2 regions of the Rhizobium sp. SYY.PMSO genome follow, and region 1 is predicted to be linked to the other one. Evidence: riboswitches for the same ligand, from Rfam matches in the RefSeq annotation. Region 1 holds a riboswitch; the other holds the start of a gene.
What was found. Region 1 has a riboswitch for cobalamin ahead of nrdH (glutaredoxin-like protein NrdH). Riboswitches for the same ligand answer to the same signal wherever they lie in the genome.
Positions count from the first base shown of each region.

Region 2: it holds a riboswitch for cobalamin, as region 1 does, so the genes downstream of both, ACJJVH_RS02090 (aromatic ring-hydroxylating oxygenase subunit alpha) here and nrdH (glutaredoxin-like protein NrdH) in region 1, are expected to answer to the same signal.

Region 1 is NZ_CP177350.1:790,756-794,597, reverse strand. It holds gene nrdE (class 1b ribonucleoside-diphosphate reductase subunit alpha) at 1-1,545, opposite strand, end outside; gene nrdI (class Ib ribonucleoside-diphosphate reductase assembly flavoprotein NrdI) at 1,659-2,054, opposite strand; gene nrdH (glutaredoxin-like protein NrdH) at 2,066-2,287, opposite strand; cobalamin riboswitch at 2,539-2,757, opposite strand; gene ACJJVH_RS22055 (LacI family DNA-binding transcriptional regulator) at 3,115-3,842, shown strand, end outside.
Region 2 is NZ_CP177349.1:437,221-441,062, reverse strand. It holds gene ACJJVH_RS02095 (2Fe-2S iron-sulfur cluster-binding protein) at 1-681, opposite strand, end outside; gene ACJJVH_RS02090 (aromatic ring-hydroxylating oxygenase subunit alpha) at 684-1,928, opposite strand; cobalamin riboswitch at 2,026-2,231, opposite strand; gene ACJJVH_RS02085 (ACT domain-containing protein) at 2,450-2,863, opposite strand; gene ACJJVH_RS02080 (DUF6656 family protein) at 2,967-3,584, shown strand; gene ACJJVH_RS02075 (L-threonylcarbamoyladenylate synthase) at 3,643-3,842, shown strand, end outside.

The DNA of each region.
Region 1 (3,842 bases):
TTTGTCGAAATACTCTCCCGAAGCATATTTCGAGTTCTCGAAGCCCTTGAAGCTCTGCCCGCGTTCGACCGCAAGCCGGTTGGAGGCGCGAATGGCGTGGTAGGTCACGGTGTAGAAATAGATATTGGTGAAATCGACGCCTTCCTCCGAGCCGTAGAAAATGCGCTCGCGGGCGAGATAGCCGTGCAGGTTCATCTGACCGAGGCCGATGGCGTGGCTTTCGTCGTTGCCCTTCTCGATCGATGGCACGGAGGAGATATGGCTCATGTCGGAAACCGCCGTCAGCGCCCGGATCGACATCTCGATCGTCTTGCCGAAATCGGGGCTGTCCATCGCGGCGGCGATGTTGAGCGAGCCGAGGTTGCAGGAGATATCCTTACCCATATGCGTGTAGGAGAGGTCGTCGCCATATTCGCTGGCCTCGCTGACCTGCAGAATCTCCGAGCAGAGATTGCTCATGGTGATGCGGCCGGCGATCGGATTGGCACGGTTCACCGTGTCTTCGAACATGATGTAGGGGTAGCCGCTTTCGAACTGGATTTCGGCGATCACCTGGAAGAATTCGCGCGCCTTGATCTTCTTCTTGCGAATGCGGCTGTCGGCCACCATCTCGCGGTACTTTTCAGTGACAGAGATTTCGGTAAACGGCATGCCGTAGACGCGCTCCACGTCATAGGGCGAGAACAGGTACATATCCTCGTTGTTCTTCGCGAGTTCGAATGTGATGTCGGGAATGACGACGCCGAGCGACAGGGTCTTGATACGGATCTTCTCGTCGGCGTTCTCGCGCTTGGTATCGAGGAAGCGCATGATATCGGGATGGTGGGCGTTCAGATAGACGGCACCCGCACCCTGCCTGGCGCCGAGCTGATTGGCATAGGAGAAGGAGTCTTCCAGCAGTTTCATCACCGGGATGATGCCCGACGACTGGTTTTCGATATGCTTGATCGGCGCGCCGGCCTCGCGGATGTTGGTGAGGGAAAGAGCCACGCCGCCGCCGCGCTTCGACAGCTGCAGCGCCGAATTGATGGCCCGGCCGATCGATTCCATATTGTCTTCGACACGCAGCAGGAAGCAGGAGACCAGCTCGCCGCGCTGCTTCTTGCCCGCGTTCAGGAAAGTCGGCGTGGCCGGCTGGAAGCGTCCGGAGATGATCTCGTCGACCAGATCGCGGGCAAGCTGCTCGTTGCCGCGCGCCAGCGCCATCGCCACCATGCAGACGCGATCCTCGTAGCGTTCCAGATAGCGCTTCCCGTCAAACGTCTTCAGCGTATAGCTGGTGTAATATTTGAAGGCGCCGAGGAAGGTGGGGAAACGGAACTTCTTCGCATAGGCGTGGTCGAAGAGATCGCGCACGAAGTTGAAGGAATAGTGGTCGAGCACTTCCTGCTCATAATAGCCTTCCGTCACCAGATAATCGAGCTTCTCTCTGAGGTTATGAAAGAAGACCGTGTTCTGGTTGACGTGCTGGAGGAAGTACTGCTTGGCCGCCATGCGGTCCTTGTCGAGCTGGATCCTGCCCTGATCGTCATAGAGGTTCAGCATGGCGTTGAGGGCGTGATAGTCCAGCGCCGTTTCCGCCTTGGCCGGCCGGTCGCCGGCGGGATGGGAAAAAGCGTGAGGCGGCTTTTCGCCCGCGTCCCGCGTCAGAGAAGAGCTTAGCGTGTCCAAAATCGTTCCAATCCGTGTCTGACATTGGCGACATCCTCATCCGTTCCCAGGAGCTCGAACCGATAGAGGTAAGGCACCTGGCATTTGGTGGAGATGATGTCGCCGGCGATCCCGAAGGTCGCGCCGAAGTTGCTGTTGCCCGCGGCTATGACCCCGCGGATATTCGAACGGTTGCCCGCGTCGTTGAGGAAGCGGATCACCTGCTTGGGCACCGCGCCCTTGCCTCCTTCGCCGCAATAGGTCGGGACGATGAGGACGTATGGGGCAACCGCGCGAAACGCCTCTCCCGCCGCAAGCGGAATGCGGCCGGCCGGCAATGCAAGCTTTTCAACGAAGCGATGGGTATTTTCCGACCGGCTGGAGAAATAGACGATCTCGCCCATCGCCAAGCTCCTCAGGCGAGAGCGCTGATCATGTCGGGACGGAAACCGGCCCAATGCAGCTCGCCGGCAACGACAACCGGAACCTGGCGATAGCCGAGACCCTGCACCAGCTCATAGGCGGCGCTGTCGGTGGATACGTCGACGATCGTATAGTCGATGCCCTGGCGATCGAGAGCGCGGGTCGTGGCGGTGCATTGGACGCAGGCGGGCTTGCTGTAGACGGTAATGCTCATGGGATATCCTCGTATATGATGGGCATGAAAATTCGCTCGGGCACCGGACCGATGCCCGCTTGGCGGGATGAAAAACTGAAGGCGCGCCCAACCGGCGGCCGGGCGCTTAAGCGACCGTCACTCGCGCGGACGATTGTGGATATTCAAGAACATTGGACCTCACCCCGAAGCAGTTTTGGCGAGGCTTTCAGGGAAGCGATGACGGCTATCACGCCGCATGGACCATCGCTCGCCAGCCGGACACCCCGCCCGTGGACGCTATTGCTCGAGGCAGGTCTCCTGGCTTGCGGGTCGCCGCATTCGCCTCGCCTTCCCAAGACACATGGCCTCAGTGGCATTACAGAACGAATGCTCGCCGCTCACAGTTGCGGGGGCAGCTCCGGCTTGACAAACGTCATGCTTGCCGACCGGATTCCCATCTTAGCCTCCAATTCTTGCGAATCAGAGGAACCTCGAACACTATATATAGTAGTCCCGGTTAAAATTACGTCAACCGCTTCGATGGCTTCCGGTTAATTTCGGTGTCGATACGCACAGATAATTTCGCGTGACGCCTACAGGATAGCTGGGACGCGCGTCGCGCTGCATCAATATGCCGATCCCGGCTCTCCGCCTGAACCGCCAGAACTGTGAGGCGGCACCGTATGGCGCAGCAAGACGCCTGAAATCGCGTGACATGCCGGCCCACCAAGTGGGTTCGAGACGCGCTTCTCCGCCAAACCGTTTCCGCAGCCGATTGCCCACTCGCGAAAGCAAATGCGCAGCTTGACATCCAGCAATCCGCTTTTTATTAATACGTATAACTAATACGTATAAGTGATCGAGCAATGACGAACAGCCGAGCAACGCAGAAGGATGTCGCAAAGGCGGCCGGGGTCTCCCAAGCCACCGTTTCCATGGTGCTGAGCGGCGGCGGCGGATCGATCCCCGCGGAGACCTGGGAGCGCATCACCAAGGCGGCGAAGGATCTCGGCTACGTGCCCAACCGTTTCGCGCAGGCGCTCAAGACGAGCCGTTCGATGACCATTGCCTGCATCGTGCCCGATATCACCAACCCGTTCTACCCGTCGCTGATTCGCGGCATACAATCGGTCGCCGACGGGCTGAGTTACGATGTGATCACGGTCAATACCGATGGCACTCCGGAGCGCGAACGCCATTTCCTCGATTGGGCAAGGCAGGGGCGCGTCGATGGCGTGATCGGCGTCTTCTTCACGCTGAAAGCCAAGGATTTTAATCCTTTGGTCGAGGCGGGCGTTCCCGTGGTGCGCATCGAATCGTCCAAGAAGCGCGGCGGCCTCATCCCGGTCGACGATATCTATGTCGACAGCCGCGCAGCCGCGCAGGCAATGACGGAATATCTGCTCGGCCTCGGCCATGTCCGCATCGCGCTCGTCGCCGGTCGCGGCGGCCCGCAGGCCCATCGGATCGAAGGATACCGCTCGGCAATTGCAAAGCTCGGACATCCCGGTCACGTCGTCATCGACGACGAATTTTCCGAGATGGGCGGTATCCGCGCGGCCGAAAGCATTCTCGGCGGCGACTTTCGTCCAAC
Region 2 (3,842 bases), on a different replicon from region 1:
GCAGAAAATCGTGCGATCCATGAAATCGGGGGCCAGCAGGCCGATCTTGGCCTTGTCGATACGGCCCTTCAGCCCCGACCAGAGATCGGTGCGGCCGCAGCCCTCGACGATGAGGCCGAGATTGAGGTTCGGCATGAAACGGGCGAGATATTCCAGCTCGGAGCGGAAGATGATGTCGGCCGGGCCGCGCGAGCAATTGATGAAGGTGATATCCGACAGCGGTGCCGTGTCGGACATATAGCGGGTCATCGACATCATCGGCGTGATGCCGGAGCCGGCAGAGACGAAGAGATATTTTTCGCCGGGATGACGGACATGGCTGAAATCGCCAAGAGGGCCGAAAGCCTTGATCCGCATGCCGGGCTTCAGGTTCTCGAACATCCAGCGCGTGCCGATGCTGTCCTTCTGCGCCTTCACCGTCACGGCCACCGAAAAGGGCCGCGACGGCGTCGACGACAGCGTATAGGTGCGCATGACCGGCTCCGGCGCCGTCGGCAGTTCCAGCGTCACGAACTGGCCCGGCAAATAGCGGAACCAGTTGTCCTTGTCGGACCCGAAGGTAAAGGTCATGACATCGGGCGCCTCCGGTGTGACCGAGAGGCATTCGAGCAGATGCTGCCTGTCGCTCCAGGGCTGCATCTGATCGAGATGGCGATGTGGAAGGGAGACGGTCATGTTCATGCTCAGGCAACCGCCGACAGCTTGGCCTGGTCGCCCTGCAGCCGGTTGATCATGAACGTCGTGTACCATTCGACGAACTGCATGACGCCGCCTTCATGGATTTCCGAATAGGGACCGGGCTCATAGGCCGGCGAGCGGATGCCGAAGGCATTTTCCTCGACGATACGGCGATCCTGATCGTTGGTTTCGGTCCAGACGTGGGTCAGCTCTTCCAGATTATAGTCGACACCTTCGACGGCATCCTTGTGGACGAGCCACTTCGTGGTGACGGCGGTTTCCTCGGCGCTGATCGGCAGGACGCGGAAGGAAATCGCGTGGTCGCCGAGCAGGTGGTTCCATGTCGTCGGGTAATGGAACAACAGCATGGTGCCGATGCCGTTGATCGTCACGTCGGACGAGAGCGGCCGCCTGACGGCGTTCCGGCCGGACATGGTGTAGCTCTCGGCCCCTTCGATCAGCGGCATGCGCGCGGTGCGGAACTGCCCATCGGGCGAGATCCTGAATTCGCTCGGCAGGCCGGCGGCTTCGCAGCGCTGCCAGTGCTCGGCGATGACCGGATCGTTCATCGCACCCTGCACGCCGGTCACGGTCGGCGCTTCCGGGAAGGTGCGGCAAAGCTCGGGGTGATTGGCCGCGCAATGATAGCATTCGCGGTTGTTTTCCCAGACGAGCTTCCAGTTGCCCTTCTCGATGATGGTGCTCTGGAAGGCAACCTTGGCTTCGCTGATGCGATGCGGCGCCATGTAGGGCTCGATCGAGGCGCGGACCGGGGCGAAATCCGGTGCGTTCTTTGCAAGGCAGATGAAGATATAGCCGGCGACGCTTTCGCAATGGACCGGCTTCAACGAATACTGGCTCTTGTCGAAATCCTCGGCCATCTGGCGGGCGAACAGCAGCGAGCCGTCGAGTTCGTAGGTCCACTGGTGATAGGGGCAGACGAGCTTTGCCGAGGAGCCGCGCTCGGTCGTGCAGACGCGCGAGCCGCGATGGCGACAGCTATTGTGGAAGGCGCGGATGACCTGGTCGCGGCCGCGAACGATGACAACGGGATAATCGCCGATCTGGACGGTGAAATAATTGCCTGCGCGCGGCACTTCGCAATCATGGCCGATGAACAGCCAGTCGCGATAGTAGATCGTCTCCATGTCGAGCTTGAAGTAGTCCGGGTCGGTGTAGAAGGGTTGCTCCAGGCTGAAACCCGGCCTGCGGTTCTTCAATTGCCGCAGAACATTGCTGTTGATATCCATTCGCCTATCCTCGCGCAGTACCGGAAGGCGAGCGGAGGACATGCGTGACCGCGTGAAGACGGCCGAAAGCAATGTCCCGACCGCCCGCCGCGGTCAGTCAATCATATGTGCCCAAGGCTGGTTTCCGGGCTCTGGAGCGGCCTTGTCACCAAGACCACATGGCACCTTCCCAGGCCGGTCCAGACCCAGTGGCTTTATTCGCCATGCCTCACTCCACCACCGTTGCGGGGGCAGCGCCGGGTTTTGACCGGCTTCCCAATTCTTCGTCTCCCTACGGACGACACCTTGAGATTGATCGCATCATAGCTCTCCGCCCGGCCGGCGGCTGCGCTGCAATGCGACATCGGCTTCGAAATTGGCGACAGGCGAAACGGGGGCACCGGACGGTTGCGAACAACGCCAATATAGAAAGATAATTCAGCCTCTTATGCGCCTGTGCGGGAAGAGGCACGCATGCGTTATCCGCACCGCATCGATGACGCTTTATTCTGATTGCGACAGTACCTTTCGACAGCCGGCGCTCAGGAGCGTGGCTGGGCGGCGGAAAGCGCCAGCAGAGCGGCCATCGCGCGGTCCGCATCGCCTGCCGGCACGAAGATATGATCGTGATAATAAGCGGCAACGACATTGGCGCTGATGCCCTCGTTTCCCAGGGCCGCGGCGAAGGCCGCCGTCAGGCCGACCGCCTCCAGCGATGAGTGGACTTGGAGCGTGATCATTCGCATCGCGGGAGCGGCCGGAAGCCCCGCCTGCCGCGCCATCTCCACCGGAAGGATCAGCGTCACGCCCTCCTTCTCGCGGAAAAGCCCGATCGGCTCCAGAAACAGGTAGCCGCCCAACGCCGAAGCCGGCACGGTGCAATAGGCGAACTCACCCTCGGCAAGATGAGGCTTCATGCTCGAAAGCAGCTGCGTGAGATCGGTAATTCCCGGCATGTTCTTCCATCTCCTCGAGGGGCCGACGGGCCGGCGCGGTTAAGCCCGGCTCAAGCTCTGTGATCTATCCTCTCGCCCAGAGAGTTTTATAGCGAGATCCGGCATGGCCAAACTCAGATATTTCGACGCTGGGAAGCCCGCCGACCCCGAACCGGCGCCGGCGGCACCGACGACGGGGCACAGCGAATTCCTGCGCACGGGCCGCATCAACCGCAACAGGGCGCATTGGCTGGCGGAAGAACGGGAATACCTCAGCCATGAACAGGTGGCCGAGCGCACGGCGCTGAAGCTCAGGGGCGCTGGAGAAAAGACCCATGACCGGCTCAACAGCTTCCACAAATCCATTCGCTTTCCCAAGCTCATCTTTCATCACACGCTGAAGGACACGCCGCATCTCGGCTATTGTCACGTCACTGCCGCGCGCACGCAGTTCGCGCAATATCAGGAAGTGAACTGGGCCTTCTATATCGCCAACTTCTTCGCCCGCATCGGCCAGGAAGAAAACTTCTTCGAGGACATCAGCCTGAAATATTCGCGGATGTATTTCGCCGTCGCCGTCCATCCGGACAAGGCGGCGGAAGACAAGAAGCTGACGATCAATCGCGACATTCGCGGCAACGGCGTGCTGTTCCACACCCACGATCCGCAGATCGCCATCCGCAACGTTCTTTTGCTCGGCGCCCGCAACGAGCAGCTTCGCGACATCATTCGCCAGCTTTGACGATTGATCCGAAAACTCGAAGGGCATAAGAACGGCCTGAACTGCAAGCAGGCAGGCCATGGCACGACACATAGATATTCTCGAACATCCGCAGACCGCGATAGACGTCGCAACGGCAACCCTTGCGGAGGGCCTGCCGATCGGCCTGCCGACGGAGACGGTCTACGGCCTTGCCGCCGACGCCACCAACCCCGCCGCCATTACCCGGATTTACGAAACGAAGGGGCGTCCGCGCTTCAATCCGCTGATCTGCCATAT